DNA from 4 places in the Priestia sp. D51 genome. Region 4 is predicted to be linked to each of the others. Evidence: riboswitches for the same ligand, from Rfam matches in the RefSeq annotation. Region 4 holds a riboswitch; each other region holds the start of a gene.
What was found. A riboswitch is a leader RNA that binds a small molecule or an ion and turns the genes downstream of it on or off. The one in region 4 is predicted to bind cobalamin.
Positions count from the first base shown of each region.

Region 1: another riboswitch for cobalamin. It lies ahead of ACNHOZ_RS09075 (cobyric acid synthase); the one in region 4 lies ahead of ACNHOZ_RS07305 ((2Fe-2S) ferredoxin domain-containing protein).
Region 2: another riboswitch for cobalamin. It lies ahead of nikA (nickel ABC transporter substrate-binding protein); the one in region 4 lies ahead of ACNHOZ_RS07305 ((2Fe-2S) ferredoxin domain-containing protein).
Region 3: another riboswitch for cobalamin. It lies ahead of ACNHOZ_RS24795 (HoxN/HupN/NixA family nickel/cobalt transporter); the one in region 4 lies ahead of ACNHOZ_RS07305 ((2Fe-2S) ferredoxin domain-containing protein).

Region 1 covers NZ_JBLTIR010000002.1:480,955-488,236, forward strand. Annotated here, with positions in the region: gene ACNHOZ_RS09060 (hypothetical protein) at 1-223, shown strand, start outside; gene ACNHOZ_RS09065 (ABC transporter ATP-binding protein) at 241-1,524, opposite strand; gene ACNHOZ_RS09070 (FecCD family ABC transporter permease) at 1,521-2,579, opposite strand; gene ACNHOZ_RS09075 (cobyric acid synthase) at 2,785-4,311, opposite strand; cobalamin riboswitch at 4,404-4,583, opposite strand; gene ACNHOZ_RS09080 (YdcF family protein) at 4,731-5,294, shown strand; gene ACNHOZ_RS09085 (APC family permease) at 5,353-6,924, opposite strand.
Region 2 covers NZ_JBLTIR010000007.1:31,806-39,087, forward strand. Annotated here, with positions in the region: gene ACNHOZ_RS23145 (TRM11 family SAM-dependent methyltransferase) at 1-52, opposite strand, end outside; gene ACNHOZ_RS23150 (hypothetical protein) at 313-471, shown strand; gene ACNHOZ_RS23155 (tautomerase family protein) at 639-1,028, shown strand; gene ftsZ (cell division protein FtsZ) at 1,388-2,392, shown strand; cobalamin riboswitch at 2,395-2,585, shown strand; gene nikA (nickel ABC transporter substrate-binding protein) at 2,730-4,271, shown strand; gene ACNHOZ_RS23170 (GNAT family N-acetyltransferase) at 4,341-4,868, shown strand; gene ACNHOZ_RS23175 (YfmQ family protein) at 5,443-5,886, opposite strand; gene ACNHOZ_RS23180 (lmo0937 family membrane protein) at 6,074-6,211, shown strand; gene ACNHOZ_RS23185 (TatD family hydrolase) at 6,244-7,014, opposite strand; gene rarD (EamA family transporter RarD) at 7,077-7,282, opposite strand, start outside.
Region 3 covers NZ_JBLTIR010000009.1:91,075-98,356, forward strand. Annotated here, with positions in the region: gene ACNHOZ_RS24775 (hypothetical protein) at 1-46, shown strand, start outside; gene ACNHOZ_RS24780 (type 1 glutamine amidotransferase domain-containing protein) at 179-703, opposite strand; gene ACNHOZ_RS24785 (DoxX family protein) at 1,009-1,431, shown strand; gene ACNHOZ_RS24790 (M20 family metallopeptidase) at 1,499-2,662, opposite strand; gene ACNHOZ_RS24795 (HoxN/HupN/NixA family nickel/cobalt transporter) at 2,892-3,689, opposite strand; cobalamin riboswitch at 3,823-4,005, opposite strand; gene ACNHOZ_RS24800 (organic hydroperoxide resistance protein) at 4,111-4,530, opposite strand; gene ACNHOZ_RS24805 (undecaprenyl-diphosphatase) at 4,683-5,276, opposite strand; gene ACNHOZ_RS24810 (ABC transporter ATP-binding protein) at 5,423-6,355, opposite strand; partial or broken gene ACNHOZ_RS24815 (ABC transporter permease) at 6,357-7,052, opposite strand; gene ACNHOZ_RS24820 (DUF418 domain-containing protein) at 7,077-7,282, opposite strand, start outside.
Region 4 covers NZ_JBLTIR010000002.1:121,779-129,060, reverse strand. Annotated here, with positions in the region: gene brnQ (branched-chain amino acid transport system II carrier protein) at 1-965, opposite strand, end outside; gene ACNHOZ_RS07320 (cation:dicarboxylate symporter family transporter) at 1,353-2,624, shown strand; gene ACNHOZ_RS07315 (M42 family metallopeptidase) at 2,732-3,769, shown strand; gene ACNHOZ_RS07310 (hypothetical protein) at 4,122-4,280, shown strand; cobalamin riboswitch at 4,427-4,605, shown strand; cobalamin riboswitch at 4,724-4,903, shown strand; gene ACNHOZ_RS07305 ((2Fe-2S) ferredoxin domain-containing protein) at 5,005-5,385, shown strand; gene cobJ (precorrin-3B C(17)-methyltransferase) at 5,399-7,021, shown strand; gene ACNHOZ_RS07295 (sirohydrochlorin chelatase) at 7,039-7,282, shown strand, end outside.

The DNA of each region.
Region 1 (7,282 bases), 360 kb from region 4:
CAAAATTGACCTTAGTAATAATTTTGGCCAGCTAGGAATTAAAGATTTGACCGGCCACTTAAACATTGGTACAACTTACAGCGCTGACTCTGATCAAGTGGATGAAGAAGTCAAAGACTTATTCTCTGTTAAGCTAAAAGAAAAAAAGATTGATGAACATACAACTGAGACAACGATGAGTTCAGGAGGTGAAACAGAAAAGCCTGATCACTCCGAAGAATAAAAAATGACCGCTACTGCTTATTTAAAGCAATTGTCGGTCATTTTTGTTTCCATAAATAGTTGTAATTCTTTCTGTAGGCGTTCCATTAAGAACGCTGAAATTTCTTCTTGATTTTCTTCTTTATGATGAGATGATGCTACAACAATACGGCCTGTTTTTCCTAAGAAAGCCCGGTATTCAATTACCTTCATCGCAGCATGAAGTAAGTTCGCGTCCGAAAGCGGTGTATTTGTTAGTAGAACAATATTCATTTCATTCTCTTTTTGTCCATGTGTCAGTACAGTCAGCCACGAGTAACCTTTATCGTCTTTTAAGCGAACTTCATGACTAGATAAAGACGCAGATTTCCACGCCGTGTTAGAACTGCTTTGCTGTTGAACAATTTCTTGACACCAGTCTAGACCTGTTTCATTGGAACCCAGTGAAAGAGTTCTCAAAGGACGAGCAAAGGATAAACATAGCTTGCCCGGTTCCTTTTGCAACTGATACAACTCATGGAAGTCCGTCTCTGGATATTGATACGGCGGCACAAAAGCAATTTGCCGCTTGTTCACAGCGGGATGGTGAAATACATGCAAATCAACGCCATATACTCTTTTTAACGTAGCTGCATCCTGAAAAATGGCATCCATCCCTGTTTCTTCTACTCTTCCATCTTTCAATAATACGGCATTATCTGCAAACAGCGAGGCAATGTTGAGATCATGCAAAATGGCCAGAACCGTCAAGCTCATTTCCTGCTGTAACGTTTTTAACAGCTGAAGCAGTTCCATCGTATGTTTTACATCTAAGTGATTCGTTGGTTCATCAAGAAGTAAGTAGTCAGGTTCTTGCGCCAGTGCTTTAGCAAGTAAAACCCGCTGTTTTTCTCCACCGCTCAGCGATTGAAAGGTATGATTTCGATAGTGCCAGACGTTTGTTAATTTCATCACGCTTTCTACCACTTCTTCATCCTGTGCTGATACAGTGCTAAACAAACCTTTTGCCTGATAAGGATAACGTCCCAGTGAAACAATTTCTTGAACCGTAAATTCTAATCCAATTTGATTTTCTTGCGTCATGACTGCAACTTTTTGCGCCAGTTGTTTTGGTGAATAAGCCTTCACTGACTTCCCTTCTACCTTTACTTCTCCTGATTGAGTGGTTAATACATTCATAATTAAGCGAATAAGCGTTGTTTTTCCGCTTCCATTTGGTCCTAGTAAAGCAACAAAAGAACCTTTGTCTACGGTGAACGTGATGTCACGAACGGTCGGTTTCTGTTTATCGTATCCTCCCGTCACATTATATAGTTCAATCATGATATTCCTCTTTTCCGCATACGTTCTTTTACAAGCAGCAGCGTAAAAATTGGCGAACCAATTAAGGCGGTTACGACTCCAATCGGCAGTTCACGAGGTTCTAATATCGTTCTTGCTAATAAATCGGCTAAAACCAAATAACTTCCTCCGATTAAAATAGAAAGCGGCAGTACATGCTTATGATTAGCTCCCGCTACGAGACGCACTACGTGGGGAATAACTAAGCCAACAAATCCAATTGCCCCAGATACTGATACCGCAGCCCCGGTTAATACGGATGCACCTATTAAAATCATTCTTTTTTTCTTCTTTACGTCTATCCCCATAAATTGAGCGGATTGATCGCCAAATGCTAAGCCGTTCAGCTCTTTCACATGTAACAGCAGCATAATCGTACCGACTAAAAAGAACGGCCCTAAAATTTGAATATGCGACCATCCTCTCATTGATACGCTTCCCATTAGCCAATATAAAACCTGCCTTACATCTTCTTCAGGAGAAAGAGCTACAATTAATGAAATAAGCGCGCTCATAAAGGATGATAAAATAATCCCCGCTAAGATGATAGTTTCATTGGCCAAATTGCCGCTTGCGAGTTTCGTAATACCAAAAACTAAAAGAAGAGTAATAAAACCAGATACGATGCCGACTACAGGCAGCGTGAAGATAGACAAACCAAAAATACTCCAGTGAAAATAAATTGCCATGACAGAGCCAAGGGTTGCACCTGAGGAAACTCCGATCGTGTAAGGATCTGCAAGAGAGTTTCTTAATAGCCCTTGAAAGGCAGCTCCTGCTATTGAAAGCGAAGCTCCTACTAAAAATGCCACCAGTACTCTTGGAAAACGAATTTGCCAAATGATTAAATCCATGTTTTCCGGACCGTGATATAAGGATAGTCCGGTAAGGTGGCCAATAATAATTTTGATTGTATCTCCTACGGTTAACGAAACTGTACCAATAAATACTCCCATAATCACCGAAGTACATACAATAAATAAACTGACTATGTATAAAATAGATGCTTTGTTTAAAAAAATACGTTTAAAAATCAATACTTTCAGCTCCTCTAGGAAACGAGGCGTGATGTTTTACATTACATTAACCATTCATTTTCCTGTCCATAAACCATGTTTCCATCCTACATAGTATTGGAAACAATCATCTTTTATTTGTTACGAGTGCTAGACTGTTGAACTAGGCAACGTAGAATAGCGTACTAAAGTTCTCGGTGAAAAAACAAGCGAAAACCTCTACAAGCTACACTTTTTGTGCTTGCTCCGGGCTTTTATAGTTGTCTATTAAATGATACAGCTTTTCCATATCTACAGCTTCTCTCACATATGCTGCTGCTTTTGAAAAAGACTCCTCTTTTTGCAGGCGACTGTTGAATGTATCCGTAATAGGCGGCAATTTTTTATGTTTACGAATTTGATTAAGCAAAGCTCTGCGCAAAGCATCGTTATGAAACACATCATGAACATACGTGCCAATGATGTTGTCTTTAACCGTTCCTTCTTTTTGATCATCTACCACCGCAAAGGCTTCCGTTATGCTTTTAGAAACCGTCTTTCCCATATGAATTTCATAGCCTTCAATCGAAACCTTCTCACTCTCTAACTGAACATATCCAGAAACTCTTTCTGTTTTTTTGCTGGTTGTCATAACGGTTTCCACTGGAAGCAAACCCAGCCCTTTAATAGATTCAATCCGGGACTCTACTGCATCGGGGTCCGTAATTGTCTCGCCTAACATTTGATATCCCCCGCAGATGCCAATAACGTGAGCGTTCGTTGCGTTCAAGACTTGATTAATGGCTAGAGCCAGGCCGCTTTCTTGTAAAAACTGCGCATCTTCAATCGTATTTTTGCTTCCTGGTAAAACAATTAAATCAGGCGTACCTAGTTGTGATGGCTTGGTTACAAGTCTCACATGACAGTCTTCTTCTAAGCTTAGAGGATCAATGTCTGTAAAATTTGAGATGCGAGGATACGAGATAACCGCAATATCGATTTCTTTTAACGGATTCACAAGCGTTGAGTAATTTCTGAGTGATAGCGAATCTTCAGCGTCAATTTCCACGTCGTGCATATAAGGAATCACTCCTAGTACCGGAACTCCCGTGTATTCTTCAAACCACTTCAACCCCGGTTTTAAAAGCTCTAAGTCTCCTCGGAATTTATTGATTAACACTCCAATTACTCTAGGTTTATGTTCATCTGGAAGCAATTGAAGAGTACCCACCAGACTCGCAAAAACCCCTCCTTTATCAATGTCTCCTACTAACACAACAGGGGCTTGGGCTATCTTTGCTACGCGCATATTTACCAGTTCCCGATCGTTCAAATTCACTTCAGCAGGACTTCCAGCACCTTCAATCACAATTCGATCATAATGATTGGCAAGCTCTTTATAAGACTCCGTGATAACGTTCAAACCTTCATTAAAAAATTCTTGCCGATACTGAAAAGCAAACATATTACGAAGCGGCTTTCCATGAACGACAATTTGAGATTCATGATCACGAGTTGGTTTAATTAAAATAGGATTCATATTGGTTGTTGCTTCTACTCCAGCCGCTTCAGCTTGAATTCCTTGCGCTCTTCCAATTTCTTTTCCATCCATTGTAATGTATGAATTAAGCGCCATATTTTGCGATTTAAACGGTGCAGTTTGATAGCCGTCTTCTTTAAAAATACGGCAAAACGCTGTAGCAATCATGCTTTTTCCAGCGTCTGAGTGCGTTCCTTGAATCATAAGAGGTTTTCCTTTTTTCACTTTTTCCACTCCCTATCACATAAAAAAACCTTAACTGTAAAAGTCAAGGTTTGGTCATGCGCTCATTAACACATTGTCTTGACTTATTTCTCCCACCGAAAAATAAGGGGTTTTTAAAAGCAGGTCTCCTGGCTTATGCTTCATTTTACTTCTGCATCCTTCCTAGTTTGACTAGTGGGTCTTTGCAGGTTCATCCACATTTACAGTAGCGGGGGCTGCACCGGATTTACACCGATTTCCCTATTATCCTCCTTAGAGGCACTTTTAAAATCATTTATTCTTTATTGTAACGAATTTTATAACCATTCACAATAACGATTTTCTTCTATTATTATATATTACTGTGTTTATACTTATTTGGGTCTCGTATGCTATAATAACAATTATTTTCCAAACATCTTATGAAATAGCTAGGAAGGTGCTCGTAGTTGAAGAAAAAAATCATTTATATCTTTATTAGTTTGCTTGTTCTTTACATAGCAATCATGTCTTTTTGTATGTATCAAACCGCTCATCAGCCTGTTCCGCAAAAAGCAGATTATGTGCTCATTTTAGGTTCCAAAGTAGACGGAGATCAAATGTCTCCTAGTTTAAAAGAACGAGCAAAAACGGCTTTATCTTATTTAAAGACTCATAAACAAACAAAAGTTATCGTAACGGGTGGAAAAGGATCCGATGAAGAAATTTCTGAAGCAGAAGCAGCCTATCGTTTTCTACGAAAAGAAGGAATTAAAAAGAATCGAATGATAAAAGAGGATCAGTCAACTTCTACTTTTGAGAATTTCACTTTCACTAAAAAGAAAGTTGATATTCAACACAAAAAAGTCGTGCTTGTTAGCAGTGATTTTCATTTATTTCGCGCCTCTATTATTGCCAAGCGTCAAGGTTTTGACGTTTATCCTTTAGGTGCAAAGACACCAAATTCAATTAAACTTCAAGCCTACTTTCGTGAGTATGCTGCTATCTTAAAAACGTGGCTGTTTGATAAATAAATAGAGTACACCCCTATACAAACGAAAAACACGGCATGAATTCATGCCGTGTTTTTTATTAATCATCCGTATCGATAACTGCTTTTGGTAAACCCGTGTATTTCGCCCAGTAGAAAATACCGATTGAAACAAGAGCAATTAAAATTAAGTCAAGCGGGTTGCTTAGCACACCTTGTCCTCCACCAAATGAGCCTAGGTAAGAGATAACAAGCATAATAATATAATAAGCAACTAGCCACCAAGCAGATTTAAGCTGCTGTGCAAATTTTACAACGTCAGTTGGTACGTATTTCTTAAATGCTACGTAGATAACAACCATTAGAAGCTGTGATCCTAGAAGCCAAGAAATTGTCGTCCATCCTGACCAATATACGATGTATGAACAGAAGATAAATGACACGGGAGCAATAACGCTCATGCCTTTTAATTTGAAAGGCTTTTTAAGGTCTTTTGCATTTACTCTGAATGCAGCAGCTGAAATTGGCGCAATCGCATAAGACAGAATAAGTGCTACTGAACATACGTTTACTAGCGCTTCCCAAGAAGGAAATGGCAGTGTCCAGAATACGGACATTCCAAACGATAGCCATAGTGACGCACGTGGAATTCCTGTTTTCTTATCTACTTTTGAGAAACGTTTAAATAGTGTTCCATTACGAGACCAAGCATAAACTAAACGAGAAGTTGTATTCATGAAGATGTTCCCGTTACCGCCTGGTGATAAAATAGCATCAAAAATAACAAGCGTTACTAACCAGCCAAGGCCTAAAATAAGTGCAATATCTTTAAATGGTAAAGAGAATTGCTCTTGAATTGTTCCCCATCCTCCTGATAGCATATCAGCCGGAATGTTACCAATGAACAATACTTGCAGTGCTGTGTAAATAATCGCTGAAAGTACAATACAGATAATGAGCGCGATTGGAATATTACGCTGCGGGTTTTTAACTTCACTGGCTACAGAAACAATAGGGTGAAGTCCTAGGTAAGCAAACATAACGCCACCTGTTGAAATGGCTGCTTGAATACCATTAAAACCAAACGGAGTAAAATCGCCAGTTGTAAAGTTAGCTGATTTAAAGTGATAAGCTAACACGACGATAATTGTAAGAGGAACCGCATATTTGAACACAGATATAATAACATTTGACTTAGCAAATGCTTTTACACTTACGTAGTTAATGATAAAAAATAGCGTTAATAACGCGAACTGAAATAACCAGCCGATTGTAGTAGGCGATTCAGAACCATGTTTAGTTAGACCAGGAAGCCAAAACGCAACATACTGACGTACAGCCGTTACCTCGATGGCAATCAAACTTGTGTAAGCAATAATGGTAATGAATGAAATTAAGTAACCCACTAAATGACCATGTGAGTAAACCGGATAACGGATAATTCCACCGGTACGCGGCAGCGCTGCTCCAAGTTCAGCATACACTAAACCGATAAGTAAAATAATGACTCCGCCAATCAGCCACGAAAAACTTCCGGCTGGACCAGCCTTTGACGCTACGTTACTAACCGCAAATAACCAGGCGGAACCAAAAATAGCTCCCATCCCAATTAACGTTAGGTCAAGTAACGATATTGATTTTTTAAACTTTCCTTGATTTCCTTGATCAGACATAATATCCTCCTTTAAAATTTCCACTCCACATATCTACGCCCTTGCGTCCGATATGGGATTCTTTACATCATCCTCCTCTTACTAAGACCTCACAAGTGGATATGTTAACAAATATTCTCTAAAAAACCAAGTTAAAAACTTTATTTTTTTGTAAAACATCGTTGAATTGCTTATGTATAGCGCATAAATTCCACAGAAGATTTGAGGACTACTCCTCCTATTTAACCGCATTTTTCTTAGGTTAAACATAAAAGAATATTCAAACTATTTACCGTAAAAAAGGGTCTGAGATATAACGAAATCAACCGCTAGAAGCAGCTACATACGCAACACCTACGCTTGCCATACCAATAAAAAA
Region 2 (7,282 bases), on a different contig from region 4:
CGCTGCATGCGTATGTGTAGATATACTGAGGCAGCTGCGTATGGTTATTCAATATCGTATCATCCTTTATCGTATCTAATTATCCTTCTTCTCAAACAATAGCGAGAAAAGAAGAGAAAAGCAACGAATTTAAATATATTTGGCTGTGAATACTAAATTGAAGCGCTACATAGTCCACTTATTTGACAAAACATGCTAAAATAACTGATGATAACCTGCATGTGCTGCTGTTTATACAAAAGAACTGGATCAAGGTTTCTCAAAAATCATTTATACACTGCTGACATTTTGATGAATAGGAGAGGCTACGTGATGTCTAAAAGTGATCATGAAAAGCAACAGATGAGTCGGGCTGATATGAAAAAACAAGCTAAAACATCCTCGCAAAACCTTGTGATGAACGTACTCATTGCCATTGTATCTGTATGTATTTTAGCTCTTATTATAAATATTTTTGTACTAATGAAATGAGCCGTTATGCTGCTCATTTCTTTTTGTTAGGTTCAGCTTTTATTGAAGAGTTTGAGGTCTCTTTCACTAGAGAGCACATTGTGAATAGCATATCTTTTTTTTACAAATGATAGTTGTGATATGATAAAGCAATAATACATTAGACAAAAAGCTGGAGGTTACTTAGTATGCCATTACTTAGATTTGATGTAATAGAAGGAAGAGACGAAAAAGAGTTAAAAGCATTACTAGACGCTACTCATCGAGCGATGCTAGAAGCCTTTGGCGTCCCAGAACGCGATCGTTATCAAATTGTACATCAGCATCCTGCTCATGAAATGATTATTGAAGATACAGGTCTTGGCTTTGAGAGAAGCAAGGATTTGGTTATTATAAGTGTGACGAGCAAACAGCGAACAGAAGAGCAAAAACAAGCTCTTTACAAATTAATTGTAAAAGAGCTGGGAGAAAGCTGCGGAATTCAGCCAAGCGACATTATGATTTCAATTGTTGAAAACGGTAATGCTGACTGGAGCTTTGGTATGGGAGAAGCTCAATTCTTAACTGGGAAATTATAAAATGGTTTATTATCTAGAGAAGCCCTTATTTCTAAGGGCTTTTTCTCATTTTGTCTATAAAAATATTATTCTCTTAGTCACATCTTACTCAAAATTAAATACAGACATCTGTCAAATGAATGATACAATAAGCTTATATGCCGTTTTGAGTGGGAAAACCAAAAAAGAGTTCGGCGTACTAACTTCAGAACAACAATAATTTTACATAAAGATGTAAAGATTTAAAGGTTAAAAGAGAAATGTATAAAATCTGTAAAACAAAAGAACAGTTACGCGTTAAACATAGGAGTAAAAGGTTCTTCACGTGTTTTTTCGGATAATAAGAGAAAGTAATTTTGATCATTGAGGAGGAACTTAGAATGTTTGGATTTGATGCAGATGTATCGCCATTAGTGCGAATTAAAGTAATTGGAGTCGGCGGTGGAGGAAATAACACCGTTAACCGTATGATTGAACATGGTGTACAAGGGGTAGAATTTATCGCCGTTAATACGGATGCTCAGGCGCTTAATTTATCTAAAGCAGATGTGAAAATGCAGATTGGTGCGGCATTAACGCGAGGATTAGGTGCAGGAGCTAATCCAGAAGTAGGAAGAGAAGCTGCAGAAGAAAGCAGAGAGCAAATTCAAGAAGTACTGCAAGGCGCAGATATGGTATTCGTAACAGCTGGCATGGGGGGAGGCACTGGTACTGGAGCAGCTCCGGTTATTGCCCAAATTGCCCGTGAACTAAATGCTTTAACAATTGGAGTAGTTACTCGCCCTTTCAAGTTTGAAGGAAATAAACGTACCAAGCAAGCAGTAGGCGGTATTACTGCGATGAATGAATCGGTAGATACCCTTATTGTCATTCCAAACGACCGCTTGCTTGAAATCGTTGATAAAAAGACACCTATGCTTGAAGCATTCCGTGAAGCAGATAATGTTCTTCGCCAAGGTATTCAAGGTATTTCAGATTTAATCGCTGTTCCGGGGCTGATTAACCTTGACTTTGCTGATGTAAAAACAATTATGTCTAATCAAGGATTTGCGCTTATGGGTATCGGACGAGCTTCGGGATCAGATCGAGCAATTGAAGCAGCGAAAAAAGCGATTTCTAGTCCGCTGCTAGATGCATCGATTGATGGAGCAAGAGGCGTGCTGCTGAACATTACGAGCGGCAGCAGCCTGAGTCTTTACGAAGTACAGGAAGCAGCAGATATTGTCACGTCCGCTTCTGATCAGGACTTAAATATGATTTTTGGATCTGTGATTAATGAAGATTTAAAGGACGAAATGATGGTAACCGTTATTGCCACTGGATTTGATGATGAAGATATTTCACCATCAGCTTCCACTTCTAGAGTTTCAAGAGCACGCTACTAAATTAAATAACCAGCTTTTATGGTGGCAATTGTTTTTCAATTGCCTTAAAAGGGAATCCGGTGAAAATCCGGAGCGGTCCCGCCACTGTAACAAGGAGCCTTATGTCAAAAAGCCACTGTCTATTTAGAGACGGGAAGGCGGTATAAGGCAATGACTTGAAGCCAGGAGACCTGCCATAAATCGCAGCACACAATAACCTACGAGGATAGGGAGGTGTTTTGGCAGAATCAAAAATACGATAAACAAGGGATACGTTTATCTGAATTTGTTGTGAAGGCAAGCACTTCTTTTTAGAAGTGCTTTTTTTTGTGTATTAAAATAGAAGGTGGAAAAATGAATGATAAATAATAAAAAACTTGTATCTATGATATTTCTCGTGTTACTTTGCCTCACTGCTTGCGCTCCTAATGAAGAGAGCGTAAGTATAAAAGAAAGAAAGAAAACGGATAAAAGTGTGACGTTTTTATTTAATTTTACATCTGCAACGCTTGATCCTCATACGGACGATAATTATACAGCAGTTCGTGGGGGAGTAGGGGAGACGCTTGTTAAAATCAACGACGATTTAAAAATAAAGCCTTGGCTTGCTGAAAAGTGGGAAACGAAAGATAACGGCCTTACATGGACATTTATGATAAGAAAGAACATCATGTTTCAAAACGGAAAAGCGCTGGATGCAAATGCCGTTAAGTCTTCTCTTCAAAGAACGATAGACCAAAGTTATGCGATGAAAAACGCTTTAAATATTAAAGAAATGAAAGCGAACAGTCATGCGCTGACAATTACATTAAAAGAACCAATGCCTAAATTTCCTTCTGAATTAGTGCATCCAAATACAGCTATTATAGATGTTGATGCTTCTAATATAGCTAAGAAGCCCATTGGTACGGGTCCATTTCGCGTCTTGTCTTTTGATCAAGGAAATCAAGTAAAATTAGAAAGATATGAAAATTATTGGGGTGGAAAAGTGAAATTGAAAAGTGCGATCTTTGGATTTAACGAAGATGCTAATGCGCGAGTTGCTGCTCTTCAATCTGGAACAGCCGATATTATTTATCGCCCGCCTTTAGAAAGCTTGGGCACTTTACAAACAGATCCGTCTTTTAAAGTAAGTGGAGTACCTAGTGTGCGCACCCATTTATTGCTTTACAATCAAACCAATGACGCATTAAAAGACGAAAATGTAAGAAAAGCTATCGATACCTTATTGAACCGAAAAGAAATTGTTAGCAGCATCATGAACAATCAAGCGGCAGCGGCTCGAGGTCCATTTTTACCCCAATTTCCTTTTGCTGATAGTACTGCTAATGAGCAAAGAGGTATGACATCTGCTAAAAAATATTTAGAGAAAGCAGGCTATCAAATCAAAAATGACAAAGCAATCAAAAATGGAAAGCCACTATCGCTCTCTCTTGTCACATACAGTTCTTTGCCAGAACTGCCTTTAATTGCTCAGCTTCTACAGTCTAATGCCAAAGAGTTAGGAATTACTATTAAGATTCACCTAGTTGAAGATAGCGATGAATATGTAATGGCAAAAGATGATTGGGATTTAGCATTGTACAGCCTTATCACAGCACCTAGAGGAGATGCCAGCTATTATTTAAGTACGAACTATTTGCCCGGCGGTGGTTTAAATGCCAGCCGGATTAATGATGATACGCTAACAAAAATGATAGAACAGTTAAATTCAACAGTAGATGACGCAAAACGAGATCAGTTAGCCAAACAAGCAACCGCTTTGATTAATAGAAAAATGCTGACGTCATCGATTGTACATCCAAACATTGTTGTTGCTTATAATCAAAAAGTGAAAAACTGGACAACAAATCCAAGCGAGTATTATATGCTGACTCAGCATTTAGACGTAACGCCGTAGTTAACATTGCAGCATAAGCAGAGAAAAGAAAAAGTATACAATGATCGCTAAAAGGATGTGACAGTAAACGTGCAAGAAGTACAAATGTATCAAATTAAAGAAGTAAAAGAAAAGGATGCTGAAGTGTTTCAGTTTGTCATGAATATGCGGAATGAGCTATTTCCTATGCTGGAAAAAAATCAGCTTCCTGTGGATTTGCTTCATTTTAATGAACATTACGTTCAAGCGAAAGACGCTGCTTTTTTTGCAGCTGTTACGGAAAATCAACAAGTAATTGGAACCATTGGTTTATACGCTTACGATGGACGGTTTCATGCATTAAAAGAGCGATATGAACATAGAACTGCAGCTGAGGTTGTAAAATGCTATGTCGATCCAGCGTACCGGCGTCTAGGCATTGGACAGCAGCTGTTAAAAGCAGTTGAACAATTTGCCCAAAGTCATTTTTATGACACGCTGTATCTGCATACTCATCCTTTTTTACCTGGCGCTATTCCTTTTTGGGCTTCACAAGGCTTTATCAAAAGGCTAGCTGAACAGGATGAACCATGGAATACGCTGCACATGGACAGAAAAATACAACGAGTCGTAACGTAACGAGATCATACAGTAATTACCATGGAATCTGTATATGGGCTCATGCTATAATGAACGTAACTTACATTTATAGCCTGTAGGGCAAGTCCTTACAGAAAAGAACCACGTTTCGAATTGGCTGAAACGTGGTTCTTTTCTGTAAAAAACAAGTAACAAAATATTTTTAAAAATATATATGAAATCGCTTTCAAAATAATGAAATATATTATATAATTACTAGTGTTGTGTTGTACTTTGTTAGTGTTAAATCAATATCCTACATGTGTGAGCCGATTGCCTTATGGTAGTCGGCTTCCTTTTTTTATAGTAGAAGTCTAAAGGGAAACAGCGTTCGTTAAAATGGCTGTAATTGTCGTGATAATAGTTGTCCCAAAGGCCCACTTGAAAAGAAAGAAAAGTAGCAATCATTCCAAACCCTAACAAAGAAAGCATTATCCATCACCTCTTAAAAAATTAGAAAATTCTATTAATTTATGTTATAGCATTAGAATTAATGTTAAAGTTTGGTATTTTTAAATAAGGTAACTTCAAACTAAACCTAAAAACTAAAAAAGCCGCCTTGTAGGCGACTGGTTTAAGCTAGGTCAGCTGTTATGGACTGCTTTTGAAGGTGATCAGACAGCAGGCTGTAGGCGATAATCTTCTTTTTGTATTGTTTCACGACGTCGACATGATCATGATAGCTATATACGCATAGTCGAACATCGTTTTTCCCTTTTTTCGTATCGATAACAAGTGGAGTTTCACTGTCTTCTAGGTGTTTATAATAGTCCTTATTTCCTTCATGGACATAATATTGTTTTAAAAATGTTGCTTTATTAAAATAATCAATCACTTGCATTTTGTCTTTGCCTTCTAAATGTTTCCCATCAACTGTGACAGTAGCGTTTTGATCATCAAGTGTTGGGTGTAATTGAAATTTAGTCATAAGCCATTTGACCACTGGAGTTGGAAGACACGTTATTAATATTTTGAGTGCACTTACAAGAATGATGGAAAGTAATACAATCCATGTCATAGTTAATCATCTCCGCTTAAATTAAATAAGATTACATACTTATTTTACCACAGAGAACGTGATTGCTTTTTGTACATTATGTGAACCTTCTTTAGTGAAAAGATGTATATGAAATGCGTTTATTTATGCACATTTAGGGAAATATAAAATTATAACAAATACTACATATAAAAAAGGAGAAAAAATTATGTTGTGGACGATTATTGGACTTTTATTTATTTTTTGGTTATTAGGATTAGTTTTTCATATTGGCGGCGGCATCATTCACATTCTTCTTGTCATTGCAGTGATTGTGCTGATCGTAAAACTTGTGAAACGAATTTAGATATAAAAAGCCTTTCCTTAGGGAAAGGCTTTTTATGTGGAGAGATTATAAAAATGAGCTGTATTTCGATATAAAAAATCATATGTCTCCGTTACAGAAACCCTTTTGAGACGTGCTATTTCCTGAACGGACTGATGCATCATTGATGGAACCGTTGTCTGGTTTTGAAAAGGTCCTTCAAATGGCCACGGACCATCTGTTTCGACCATCAAGTAGTCAAGAGGGTAATCTGTGGCAAGCGCTTGGATTTTAGGTTTATATACAATATCAGGTGTAAGGGAAATATAGTAGCCGTTGTTTTTCATTCGTTCAACGGTTTTTTTAGCTCCTTTGAACCAGTGGAAGTGAGCTTTAGGCACAGAATGTTTTTCTAGTAAGTCGCACACGATCTCAGCATCTTCATATACAGCGTGAAGAATTAACGGTTTCCCCCATTTTTTTGAATGAATAATAAAAGCTTCAAGCAGCTCCAAATAGGGCTCTAGAGAAAGAGTATAGGTCTGACTTAAGTAATAAGGTAGACCAACCTCCCCAACAGCGATCATTTCTTCATTGTTTTGATCAATCCAAGCAAACAGCTCCGCTAATTCATTTGAAGAAGGCAGCATTTGTTCAGGGTGAAATCCGTAGGCAGGTTTCACGCAGGAATATAACTTGCTGATTTTTTGATTAAGTTGGCAAGAGTGTAATGTAGAAGATACAGAAATAAGCGCTTGTAACGAAGGATCCTGCTCAACTATGTCTTTCCAGCTTTTCTGTTCATATTGATCTAGATGAATATGCGAGTCAATAATGCGTTTCATAAATAATGCTCCTCCCAGCCTATTTTGTTTAAAAATAATACGTAAGAGAGTGTATGATTCTGTTAAGCCTCCACTTTATTTCTTATTTGTTTTCTGTTCCCCCATTTAGTAATAGATGAGAACGTATAAACAATAAAAGCTAACCAAATAAAACTAAAAGCAATAACATGAGCTTTTGTTAGCGATTCATGGTATAGAATGACTCCTGCTAGTAAAGACAAGGTTGGTGAAATATATTGAAGAATACCAAGCATTGATAATGATACTT
Region 3 (7,282 bases), on a different contig from region 4:
GAAAGTAATCATTTTGTTTTTACACTTGCAAAAAGCAAGTTACTGATAAGAAACACGAACAAAAGCGAGCAGATGCATCTGCTCGCTTTTTTAATGATGATTTTTTATTTACTTTATCATTTCTTTTTTTAGGGAATCTTATAAAAAAGCCAAAACCAATATGGTTTCGGCTTTTTTCTTATTGCTCTGCTAGTACATCAGCAAATGCTTTTGCATAAGGAGGAAGGTCTGGCGGACGGCGACTTGAAATGATGTGGCCGTCGATTACGACTGCTTCATCATGCCAAATAGCTCCCGCATTTTCCATATCATCTTTGATTCCTGGCGTACTTGTTACGTTTCGGCCATCTAAGATTTTTGCAGAGATTAATACCCATCCTGCATGGCAGATTTGGCCGATTGGCTTTTGCTGTTCATCCATATGACGAACCATTTCAATTACTTCAGGGTAGCGGCGCAGTTTATCCGGCGCCCAGCCTCCAGGTACTAAAATAGCGTCATATTCAGCTGGATCAACATCTTTAAATGCGTAGTCCGATACGGCTGGAACACCGTATTTCCCCATGTACGTTTCGTTTGCTTTTTCTCCAACTAAATGTACTTCTGCTCCTTCTTCGCGAAGACGCATCACTGGATACCATAGTTCTAGATCTTCAAAGTCTGCACTAACAAGCGCAATAACTCTTTTATTTTCTAAGCGCATCGTAACACCTCCGCCATCAGTATAGCATGTTGGAGAATAAGATTGAAAATAAGGAACTAAATTGTACATAATTAAAGGATTTTTCAAGTGCCCTTCAGAAATTTTTTGTATGCCAAATGGTCTAATTTTATATTTTCACTTGACTGGGGACAAACACCACACTACAATGTGTAGTGTAGTATTCATAATGTTGTAAAATTATCCAAATAAGAAAGACTTTCTGATTTAATTGCTACATTTCTTTTTTCGGGCTTTCACACTACATAATGTAGTGTTTTTCAAATACACTTAAAGGAGGAAGTAAAGTGAATAAAAACGTCGAAATTGGTTCACTTATTATTCGTTTAGTATTAGGTTTTACATTTTTAGTACACGGCTTTCAAAAATGGCAAGGGGGAATTGAAAATACAGTAGGGTTCTTCGATAGCTTAGGAATCCCTGGTTTCATGGCATATATTGTTGCAACGATTGAACTTGTAGGTGGTATTCTTATTATTCTTGGTTTAGCAACAAGAGTCATAGGTGCTTTATTTATAGCAGTAATGCTCGGCGCTATTTTCACAGCCAAGCTTAAAAGCGGATTTGTTGGCGGATTTGAGTTTGATATCGCCTTAATTGCCATGTCTGCTCACCTATTTCTTGCAGGAAGCCAGTTCCTTGCTCTTGATAAAGTGGTATTTAAAAAGAAAGAAACTGCTTTTTCTCTTCAAGAAGAAAGCAGTAAATAAAAAAGAAAGCTTATACTCTCCCAATATAAGCTTTCAGGTTAGTCCCGCCGTTTGAGGCGGGCTTTTTTTATATTTGAAGCAGTAAATTCGCAAATAAAGAAGAGCGCTCGGACAACGTATCAATTTGAATATGTTCATATTCCGCATGTATTCCTTTTCCGCATGCTCCTAATCCATCCAACGTGGGAACACCAATGGCCGCTGTAAAATTGCCATCACTTCCGCCTCCAACAGCTGCTTCTTCTAATTTCATACCCAGTTTGGCCGCAATTGACTGAGCGCATTCAAATAACTCTTCCGTTTGTTTAGACTTAACCATTGGAGGACGGTTCATGCCTCCTGTTACTTCAATCTTAATCCCTTTTAAAATGGGCGTTAAATTCAAAATAATATCCGTCATACGTTTTGCTTCTTCTTCTGTAGAAACACGTAAATCCACGTGCGCTTCTGCATATTCCGGCACTACATTTGTACCGCTGCCTCCGGTAAATGTCCCAACGTTCACCGTTGTACCTTTTTCATAATCGGTTAAGCTCTGCAGAAAAATCACTTGGCGCGCAAGCTCTTCAATCGCATTGATTCCTTCTTTGTGGTGATTACCCGCGTGTGCTGCTCGTCCCCATACTTTTACGGTGAAAATTCCCGCTCCTTTGCGCGACGTTTTTAACGCACCTGAACCCGCCACCGCCGGTTCTGCTACTAGCACTGCTTCACTTCTTTGTGCTTCTTCTTCAATGTATTTTTTAGAAGAAATTGACCCAATCTCTTCATCCGAATTGCAGAAAAACACAATTTTTTTATCGAGCGATAAGCCAAGCTCTTGAATCGCTTTAATCGCCCATATAGATTGCACAATGCCGCCTTTCATGTCTAAAATTCCCGGACCGTACAGCTTGTTTCCCTCTGTTCTTAGACTTAGCCTTCCCTTTTCCCATACCGTGTCAAAGTGACCGATAATTAAAAGCTGCTTTTCTCCTTCTCCAATCGTAAATTTCAAATGGTTTCCTACTTCTTTTTCTTCTATAATTTCGTAGCCTACTCCTAAACGCTTTTGAAACAGCTCCGTTAAATACATTCCACACTGATCTACTAACTCTTTACTGTAGGACGGTGATTCTTTTTTCACAAATCCAACTAAATCTTCAAGCATCTCTTGTTCGTGTTCTTTTAAATAACTAAATACACTTTGTTCTACCATTACCTGACTCAAATCAATTCCTCCTCCAAACAACCCCTGCTGCTCGCATTAAATGCTTTTATTTATCGTACGTATAACTATGTTCTACGTTTCACATAACGACCTTAAATTATCCTTAATTATAATGGTTTTCAGACAATTTTCCATCCTTTAAATATAGATAATACTTTAACTTATTCATAACCGACCGAAAATAGCCATAAACTTCAACAAATTCATACAAAAAAGCTTCAATCTTCAACAGATTAAAGCTTTCGTTTGACTAATTGACATTTATTTTAATATTTTTCCCTTTTGACTTCACACTCACAAAAACAAACATAGACACTAAAAAAATAAACAAAATAACGCCAACCATTTCAAAGTTTACTTCGGCCCACGGGTTAAAGAAAGTGAATGCTAAATAGAGTGACACACCATACGCGAGGACAACAATAACCCAGCCCATCAAGCGGGAAGCAGATCGCCCAAACTTACTCGATTCATTCACCATTTTATGTACAATCAGTGAATCGATTGTATCTGTCAGCATCATACCAAACATAAATACTAGTCCTAATAAAAGCGGCGTATACTTGCCTGCGTTCCCTACAGCTAGAGACCACACGGCCGTTTGACTGACCGTTTCGGCTGCTAAAGCGAACAATGCTCCTACAAGAATAATTAAAAAAGGATTCGTTGTTCCTTTTGCGATTTTCGGAATAAACTTCCCTTTTAACCCGCTCAGCTCAAACTCTTCCTCTTTATTTTTGGTTCGAAGCAAATGATATGTGTTTAATGTCCCGATTAGAAAGAGGGAGATAATGGATACCCAAGATGCAAAATGATCGAAATACGATGGAAACGTAAAATTCTTCATCACCACGCCAAGCACCCCGGCCGTGACGGCCACCATTCCTCCGTGACCTAGTGAAAACAGCGTGCCGACCCACGGGGCAAAACGGCTCCCCATTCGCCAATTATATCGGGTCTGGCCATCAATAAAAGCTAAGTGATCTGCATCCAATCCGTGCCTGATTCCTAATAAAAAGACAAGTAAAAAAACTGATAAACCTTCCATTTCCTACACTCCTTTTTTTAAAATAAAACGTAAAAAAGCCTCAATTCTATAGAAATTGAGGATGTGTCGGCATATGAAAATAAACAGCAATTGCTCACTGCGTACCTTGATACACCGCCTCTTTCCTAGAAGAGTCAAGTGTACAGAATAGGTAGGTCTCCTGGCTTGAGATCATCATTTTCTACCGCCTTCCCCGTTTTGAGTGACGATAAGATAGAAAACTCCCTGCTTACAGTGGCTGGACCGCTCGAGATTTGCACTCGATTCCCTGTTACCTCTTACGCTATGTAAGAGCACCTAAACTGTGCGAATGATTCATTTTCTTCCTCATTATACTAGTACTCCTTACAAATGAATAGAGAAAATTCAAATAAAAAAGCCCTGCTAAGCTTTACATGCTTAGCAGGGCTTTTTAAAGCAATTAAACTACTTCTACCGTTACGTCTACGTTGCCGCTGATTGCTTTTGAATACGGGCAGTATGAGTGGGCTAGGTCTACATATTTTTTAGCTGTTTCTAAATCTAAGCCTTCGATATGAGCTTCAAGCGCTACAGCAATTTTCACTCCTTGATCAGCTTTATCTGGAAGCAGCTGAACCGTAGCTTTTACTTCACTGCTTTTAATTTCTACGTTATGTTTTTTCAACATAAATTCTAACGCGCTGTTGAAACAAGCACTGTATCCAGCTGCAAATAGCTGCTCTGGGTTTGTTGCTGTTGTTGCTTCTCCACCAAGCGCTGGAGGTGTTGCAACGTCTAGATTAAAGATATTATCTAAAGAATGAACTTCTCCTGTTCTTCCACCTGTGTTAACGACTGTCGTTTCATATAAAGCTTTCATGTATAAATCTCTCCTCTTTTTTAGTAATTTTATTAAAATTTTTTATTTATCGTTTCTGTAATTTAATTGTACACAATTTAATTTTAAAAAACAAGTGTTAAATACATTAAAAATTTTCCAATAAAAAAAAGCCGCGTATATGCGACTTTTTCTTAATAATATTGAGACTGTTCGTCATAAGCTGATTTTCGAAAAATAGACAAGTTAGTAATAGCCCTCATCAGTTTCGTATTAAAAATAACATAATGAATAAACAGCGCCAGCACGCAGCCTAAAACGGCTCCTGTTAACACATCGAATGGATAGTGAACGCCAACCCATACGCGTGAAAATGCAATGAGTGCACCCATGACAACCCACATGCGCCCTGAACGTTTGAAATGCAGCCAAATGGTAAAAGTGATAACTAATGCAGACGTAGCATGATCGCTTGGAAATGAAGAATTCGCGGCGTGATCAATAAGCTGATTCACGTGGTGAGAGATAAACGGACGATCTCGATAAGCAAATAAACTAATCACTTTATTGATAATGACTCCTGTGGCACAAGCACATAAAGCTTGAAATGCTACAACACGGCTGCCGTTTTTATTAATAAGTAAAAACAAGCCGAGTAAAACAATAAGTACATACTGGGCATAATCTGCAAAGAATACCATCAGCGAATCTACAAACTTCACATGCGAGGCGTACTGATTCACCGCATGGAAAATGGTATAGTCTACTGAATTAATAGCTGATAACATAATCGAAATCCTTTCTTATTTTTAAATGTCATTAGCTATCTTATCAGTTTCTGAAGAAAATGAACATATTTTTGTCAGAAGCTTCCTAACTGGTATTTATAAATAACGTAGTCAGGCTGAGTGGTAAGCCAACAGATTTTTGCCCATTAACTTACCTGCGAATGATCCACGATGTTTTTTTGCAAAAAGATTTCTTCTAAAGAAGGCTCTTCTACGTGAATTTGATAAATATCGATGCCGCATTGAATCAATTCGCGAATAATCAGAGGGATATTTCTCTCTTTTTGAAGCATCACTTTTGTGTACGTGTGATGGTATTCCACGTCCGGACTCACTGTACGGAAAAACTGTTGAATATATTCTTTATGACTGCTTGGGTAAGGATCATGTTTAATCATCACCGTTTTTTTCGCTTGGTATTGAAAACGCAGTTCTTCCATTGTCCCTTCTACTAAAATAACACCATTTTTCATAATCGCTACACGTGTACAAATCTTCTCAACTTCATTTAAATTATGAGACGTCATAAAAATTGTCTTGCCCTGATTTTGAAGTTCTCTTATTAATTCATGAATGTGGAGAGCAGATTCAATATCTACTCCAGAAGTTGGTTCATCTAAAAAGATAAGATCTGGGTCTGTTACAATCGCTTGAGCAATTCCTAACTTCTTTTTCATTCCAAATGAAAACTTTCCAACTTTCTGATGGTCATGTCCTTCTAATCCTACTTTCTTCAGTACATTACTACAGTGTTCTTTAGAAAAACGATGTCCGTTTATCTTTAAAAAATAGCGCAAATGATTGAGTGCCGTCATCTCATCATAAAAGGTAGCATAGTCAGGAAGCACACCTATTTTCTTCTGAAGCTCTAAATCAATATCACTCTGTCCCAGCAGCGTAAATTCTCCTGCTGAAGGGAATGAAACGCCGGTAAGCATATTAATAAATGTAGACTTCCCTGCTCCGTTCCTCCCTAAAAATCCGTAAATTTCTCCTTGTGGGACTTGCAAATTAATACTATTAACAATTGTTTTAGATCCATACTTTTTAGTTAATTTACTTGTTTCAATAGCATACATATTATACTTCTCTCCTTTTAAAACTCCAAAGTCCCGTACATAAACAGAGTGCTGCAAAAATAAGAAGAACCGTTAAATACCCTTTCTCCAACTTTAAATAGTAGTAGGGTGTCACATACTTAAACCATGCAATGTACGCTTTTGATGAAAATATGCTCCATCCACTCAGTACCGGTAGAACAAACGATAAAATAATTGATAAAAACATAGTATGAGTTGGACTTGGTATTAAAGCTGAAAGCATTAAAACAAATGAAATGATACAAACGGTGAATAGCAGGCACTCTAAAAATATATAAAAAGAAAAATGATGCGAAATAAACCCAATCAGTAGAAAAGAAATAGAGATACAAACAAGCCAGAAACAACAAATTCCCAAGAATTTCCCTAGTACAATACGCTCTCTTGATGTTTTGGTAACTAAAAACCTGGCTGTTCTTGTTTTAATTTCTTGATTAATAACATTATGAGAAAGACTTGAAATAAACAAAGGTCCGAACCCGAGAAGCATCACCAAAATTCCCCCGTTGGCTCCATCTCGAATCTGTGCGCTCGTCAGTTGACCTCCAAGTTGACTAACTAGATGGGCTATTCCATAGGAAGCACCGCATACGATTAAAATAACGATAATTGATTTAACACTTTTAAATAAGCTTTGAAACTCTTTTACACTAATGGCCCACATTTTTAAAATCTCCTTTTTACATAAGTTTGACTGCTATCATCCAACAAAAGGATGATTTATTCCCTCAGGTAAAGCTTTTTTCTCTTTGGGCTTTCCGTTCCAAGAAAAATTTGTCCATATGCGCAGCAGCTTTTCCACCGGTCCAGTTTGAAATTTTTGCACGTACATATAACTGCCGATCAGCTGAATTCCGTATATACCGATGCAGACAAAAATCCCTGCTATCATGCCGAGCTTTCCGA
Region 4 (7,282 bases):
GCAATCAACTTATAAGAAACCCTTGGAAACAACTTATGGAAGAAAGATGAACAAGATGTTACAAGGCCTACACTTGTTGTTAAACAAGCAACGGTAATCATCAGACCTAAAAGAATTCCTCCGTAAGAGCCAAAGTAGTAATTTGATACTTCAGCCAAAACCGTACCTCCGTTATCAAGACGTCCAAGCTCTGATACGCTTGAAGCACCCATATAAGACAATGCACTATAAATAAGAGCCAAAATAACGGCAGCGATAGCCGTAGCTTTTGCACAAATTGTGATGATTTGTCGGTTGGTCTTTGCTCCTTTTTCTTTAATTGCATTAATAATAATAATTCCAAAAACAAATGATGCTAGTGTATCCATTGTTAAGTAGCCTTCTTGGAAGCCTTTAAAGAAGGCGTGTGTTGTATAAGCTTCGCTTGGTGCTTCGAACTTTCCAATTGGGTTCACAACGGCTACAACTACCAATATTCCAATAAACGTTAATTTAATAGGTGTTAAAACTTTTCCTACTAAATCGACAATTTTCGCAGGATTTAGCGAAAAAAAGCACGTAATCGTAAAGAAAATTACCGTGAAAATGATAAGGGGAAGGTGACCTGAATTTTCTGATAAAAAAGGCTTAACGCCAATTTCAAACGAAACACTTCCCGTTCTTGGCATTGCAAAAAGCGGTCCGATTGCCAAGTATAAAATCGTAGTAAAGATAATACCGAAAGCTGGGTGTACACGACTAGCTAAAGACTGCAGATCCTCTTTTCCGGAAAAACCAAACGCGAGAACGCCTAGCAGAGGCAGACCTACACCCGTTACTAAAAATCCAGCATTTGCTGACCAAATATTGCTTCCAGCAGACTGACCTAACATCGCAGGGAAAATTAAATTACCTGCGCCGAAGAATAGGGCAAAAAGCATAAAGCCAATAACCACTATAAATGAAAAAGGAACTTTGTTTGACACATTAAAACCTCCAAAATTATAAATGCTTTTTATTATCGTGTTGAATAATTAAAATTTTCAGAATTTTATATTCGAATAATAAAAATAAACATGTATCGTATTATACTAACCTAAAATGCATATTTCAATATAAAATTTTATTTTTTTTATTTATTCGCTGAAATAGCAAAAATAGAAAAATACTTAGCAAAAAAATCTCAGTGTACAACAATTATTTGATATGATAAAACAGAACCGTGGCTTTTAAAAATTTGCATGTGCGGCCTTACATCCTTATTAGTAAAGAACTGTTTACATAAGGTGCTGTAAGGATGTATATTTATACACGGTTCGTTGAACCGCATATGCTCGATGGGTGAAAGTCAACTGTGCGAAAGGAGCAAGAAAGTGAAAAGGTTAGGTCTAGCAACTCAGATTCTAATTGGACTGATCTTAGGCGTAGCTGTAGGTGCTATCTTTTACGGAAGCGATACGGCCATTTCTATTTTACAGCCAATTGGAGACATATTTATTCATTTAATTAAGATGATTGTCGTACCGATCGTGATTTCAGCATTAATCGTAGCGGTCGCAGGAGTAGGCGATATCAAAAAATTAGGTAAGCTTGGCGGAAAAACAATTCTTTATTTTGAAATTGTTACAACCATTGCGATTGTAGTGGGGATTATTGCCGCTAACTTATTCCACCCTGGTGCAGGGGTTGATATGGGACATATTGCAAAAAGCGATATTTCTCAATATGAGGCAACGGCAAAAACGTCTGAAAGTACAGGGATTGCTCAGGAGCTTCTTCATATTGTTCCGACAAACGTCTTTCAGTCGGTAGCAGAAGGCGATCTTTTACCAATCATTTTATTTTCCGTACTGTTTGGTGTAGGCGTAGCTTCGATTGGACAGAGAGGAAAACCTGTTTTAGCCTTTTTTGAAGGCGTCTTGGATGCAATGTTTTGGGTAACTAATTTGGTGATGAAATTTGCTCCAGTAGGTGTATTTGCACTTATTGGTGTTAATATTATAAAGTTTGGTGTCGGATCACTTATTCCATTAGGGAAATTAGTGTTCGCCGTTTACTTCACCATGATTTTCTTTGTGCTTGTGGTTCTTGGAATTATTGCTAAAATGGCTGGAACAAGCATGTTTACGCTCATAAAAGTGTTAAAAGACGAGCTGCTTCTTGCTTTTACAACAGCAAGTTCAGAAGCCGTTTTACCATCTCTTATCAAAAAGATGGAAGACTTCGGTTGTTCTAAATCGGTTACATCGTTTGTTATTCCAACAGGCTACACGTTTAATTTAGATGGTTCAACCATTTATCAGGCGCTGGCATCGCTGTTTATTGCTCAAATGTACGGCATTGACCTTTCCATTATGGATCAAATTCAGCTCCTTCTTGTGCTAATGTTAACCTCAAAAGGGATGGCTGGTGTACCAGGGGCATCGTTTGTAGTTGTACTTGCTACGCTTGAATCTATGGGCTTCCCTCTTGAAGGCATGGCATTTATTGCAGGAATTGACCGCATTCTTGATATGATGCGTACCACAGTTAACGTAGTAGGAAATGCTTTAGCTGCAATTGTAATGTCCAAGTCTGAAGGCGAATTTGATAAGCAAAAATCATTAAATTACACAAATGAATTAAAGAAATCAAACATAGCTTAAAATAAAAAAGCCGGGCAGCTGCCTGGCTTTTTTGTTTGGAGCTGCCTGTTATCTTTTTTGAAACATATGGTAAAATAAAAGAAATGAGAGACAAAGGAAGTGTCATAATGACGGAAACTGTTCAGTTAATTAAAAAGCTTGTTTCGATTCCCAGTCCTTCTGGAAATACAGAAAAGGTGATTTCATTTGTCGAAGACTATGTAAAAGAGCTAAATATTCAAACGTATCGCAATCGAAAAGGAGGCTTAGTCGCTACTATTCCCGGTAAAGATACGGATCATCACCGCATGCTGACGGCTCATGTCGATACATTAGGTGCTATGGTAAAAGAAATCAAACCGAGTGGACGTCTGAAAATCGACTTGATTGGAGGGTTCCGCTACAATTCCATCGAAGGAGAATATTGTGAAATCGAAACGTCAGCAGGAGAAGTATTTACAGGGACCATCCTTATGCATCAAACATCTGTTCATGTGTATAAAGATGCAGGTAAAGCTGAGCGAAATCAAGATAATATAGAAATTCGATTGGATGAAAAAGTACATAGCGCAGAAGATGTTCGCAGTCTTGGAATTGAAGTCGGCGACTTTGTTTCGTTTGATCCTCGTGTAGAAATAACAAAAAGCGGTTTTATTAAATCTCGTCATCTCGATGATAAAGCAAGCGTAGCTTTATTGCTTCAGCTCATGAAAACAATTCAAGAAGAGCAGATCGAACTGCCATACACTACGCACTTTCTTATTTCAAATAATGAAGAAATTGGATACGGAGGAAATTCGAATATTACGCCTCAAACGGTAGAATACTTAGCGGTTGATATGGGTGCCATGGGAGATGGACAATCTACTGATGAATACACCGTGTCTATTTGTGTAAAAGATTCAAGCGGCCCATATCATTACGGTTTGAGAAAGCATTTGGTGGAGCTAGCTAAGCAGCATGATATTCAGTACAAATTAGATATTTATCCGTTTTACGGATCAGATGCTTCTGCTGCTATTCGTGCCGGGCATGACATCGTACACGGCTTAATTGGTCCAGGAATTGATTCTTCTCATGCGTTTGAGAGAACGCATCAAGATTCATTGAACCATACGTACAAGCTTCTTTACCACTATGTGCAATCGAACATGGTTCTGCTTTAAGAAAGGAATATTTAATTAGTGTATTTTTATGCAAAACAAAGAGCAGGACGGGACAGTGATGTCTGTACTTTCCTTTCCTAAAAAAGAAGCGGGCTGTCCGGCTTCTTTTTTTAATAAATACTATATATTTTTTTACTGGTGAAGCAACAGTTGGTAAAAAAAGCACCTTTTTTAAAGAGGTATAATACGGCTTAAACCTTTTGTACATTTTGTTCATTTACAGAAGTTAAAATGTTTTTAAATTTTTAAAAGTTTCTTGTGACAAGTTTTGTAGAATGGGTTTTCAAAAGGATATGGTTTCGTCATAATGTGGATATAGCGATCACTACAATAATCGGAGGCGAATCTTTTCATGTGGGTACTGACGGTATATGCTGGAAAAGAAATGAAAATGTTTGAATTTGAAACTGAAACGCAGGCGAGAGAAGCTTTTGCCAAAACAAATGGCTGTAAAGTTCTTTCAGAAGTCGTGTATTATAATGATCCTCATTTAACATTAGTAGCTATATAATGAAAAAACAAGAGCTGACTTTATGCTCTTGTTTTTTTATAGCTTCTTGTATCTTACGAAAAGAATAGAGTTGAAATAAAAAAAAATGTACGCTATGATATGGTAGTTACTTCTATTATTCTGATAGTTTAAAAGGTTCATATATATCAAACAGCAACAGTGAAGATGCCAAGAAGGCTTAATAGGGAAACTGGTGAAAGACCAGTACTGCCCCCGCAACTGTAAGTGTGGACGAACGAGTATAACCACTGTGGAAAAATCACGGGAAGGTTCTCAAGTAGAATGATACACAAGTCAGGAGACCTGTCTTTATTGTGAAGTTTCTATTTCTCCGGGGAGCGGGAAGGGAAACGTTGGCTTAAAGTGGCATTCGTGTACACTTTTATTCTGACGTTTTACCCGCTCGCATATTAGCGAAGCGGGTTTTTCTCGTAGCACAAAACTACATATCGTGCAAAAAAGGTGCGCAATGTTCACATTGCGTTAAATGGGAAGTCTGGTGTGAAGCCAGCGCGGTACCCGCCACTGTGAAGAGGAGCTGATTGCATATGCCACTGTATTCGGGAAGGCGCAATCAAGTGATGAATCGAAGTCAGGAAACCAGCCTTTTTCTAATGCGAAGCTTACCCTACGGGATATAGGTGGAAGTGCAAAAACTTAGTTTGAATTTTTCTGCGCCTCTATCATTGATAGAGGCGTTTTTTTAGTAAAGGAGCGAATAAGTGTGACGACGTGGAACTTAAATGGAACAAAACATCACGTATTGATTTGTAATGGAAGCAGCTGTATGAGAAAAGGTGGAGAAGAAGCCACGCAAGCTATTCGAAATAAAGTGACTGAACTGAATCTAGATGAAGCGGTTCACACAACCCGTACGCGCTGTAACGGAAGATGCAAAGATGCTCCTGTAGCTATCGTGTACCCTTCAGGAGATTGGTACAAGCAGGTCACTGAAAACGTAGCTCATCGAATTGTTGAAGAACATTTAGCAGGAGGCTGCAGTATAAAGGAATCACTTATTTATGAATATGATCAAAACGGTTTTGTTTCTCCGGAAAAGAGTGACTCCATAGAAGGAATTGACAAAGTAAAAAGTAACGCATAAAGGAGGAGCTAGCATGAAAGGTAAACTGTTAGTTATTGGATTCGGCCCAGGAAGCTTTGAACATATTACACAGCGAGCAAGAGAAGCCATTCAAGAAAGTGATATGATCATTGGTTATAAAACCTATGTGGAATTAATTCAGGGACTATTAACGAATCAGCAAATTATTAGTACAGGAATGACCGAAGAAGTAAGCCGTGCACAAGAAGCCGTAAAGCAAGCTGAAGCGGGAAAAACCGTGGCGGTCATTTCAAGCGGAGATGCAGGAGTATACGGAATGGCCGGCCTTGTGTATGAAGTGTTGATTGAAAAAGGATGGAAAAAAGAAACGGGCGTAGAGCTGGAAGTGATTCCTGGCATTTCGGCTATTAATTCATGCGCATCCCTCCTTGGGGCGCCCGTGATGCATGATGCCTGTACGATTAGTTTAAGTGACCACCTTACGCCTTGGGAGTTAATCGAAAAACGAATCGAAGCAGCTGCACAAGCGGATTTTGTAGTAGCTTTTTATAATCCGAAAAGCGGAAGACGCACAAGACAAATTGTGGAAGCGCAAAGGATTTTATTAAAATACCGTTCCCCCGATACGCCTGTTGGTCTTGTGAAAAGCGCTTATCGTGACCGTGAAGAAGTGGTAATGACCAATTTAAAAGACATGTTAAATCATGAAATAGGCATGCTGACTACCGTTGTTGTCGGAAATTCATCTACGTTCTTTTACGATGACTTAATGATTACACCGCGCGGGTATCAGCGGAAATATACCCTCAACCAAACAGAGCAGCCGCTAAGACCGCATCAGCGGCTTCGAAAAGAAGCAGAACCATGGGCTCTTGATCAAGAGGAGACTGTAAAGCAAACGGCTTCAGCTATTGAAGATGTTCAGAATACAAAAGAAGAAAAAGTAGCTTCACGAGCTCTGGCAGAAGAAGCGCTTCAAGCAATTTTAGGTGAAACTACTTCACCGGTCGTACACCAGCCAATTGAGTCTATTTTTGAAGTGGCAGTTAGTCCAGGGCTTGCGAATAAGAAGTTTACGCCCGTTCAAATGACAACACTAGCAGAAGTTGTTGGTGAAAAAGGTACGATGGAGTATACGCCTGACCATCAAATCAAACTGCAAATTCCAACGGCTCAGCCAGATGTGATTATTAAAAAGCTCCAATCAGCTTCCTTTTTACTATCTCCAGTCGGAGACGTGTTTACAATTAAAGCGTGTGATTTTTGTGATGGAGAAAAAAGTGACGCCATCCCGCATACGGAACAATTACAAAAGCGTCTCGGTGGAATGGACATGCCAAAAGAGCTGAAGCTTGGTATTAATGGATGCGGTATGGCCTGTTACGGTGCTGTTCAAGAAGATATCGGCATTGTCTACAGAAAAGGTGCGTTTGACTTATTTTTAGGGGCTAAAACGGTTGGACGAAACGCCCATTCAGGTCAAATTGTGGCGGAAGGCATAGCGCCCGATGACATTGTTGAAATAGTGGAGAACATTGTCCATGAATATAAAGAAAAAGGTCATCCAAATGAGCGGTTTCATAAATTCTTTAAGCGTGTGAAGAATGTTTATGGATTCGACTATCAAGATATAACACCAAAAATAAAAGTAGAACCAGCTCCGTGTGGAGATTAAAAATGGGAGGGCATTATATGAAATCAGTTTTATTTGTCGGTCATGGAAGTAGAGATCCTGAAGGGAACGATCAAATTCGCGAGTTTATCTCGACTATGAAGCATGATTGGGACCCATCTATTTTAGTAGAAACGTGTTTTCTAGAGTTTGAACGTCCGAATGTAAGTCAAGGCATTGATACATGTGTGGCAAAAGGAGCGACAGATGTAGTTGTAGTTCCAATTATGCTCTTGCCAGCTGGCCACTCAAAAATACATATTC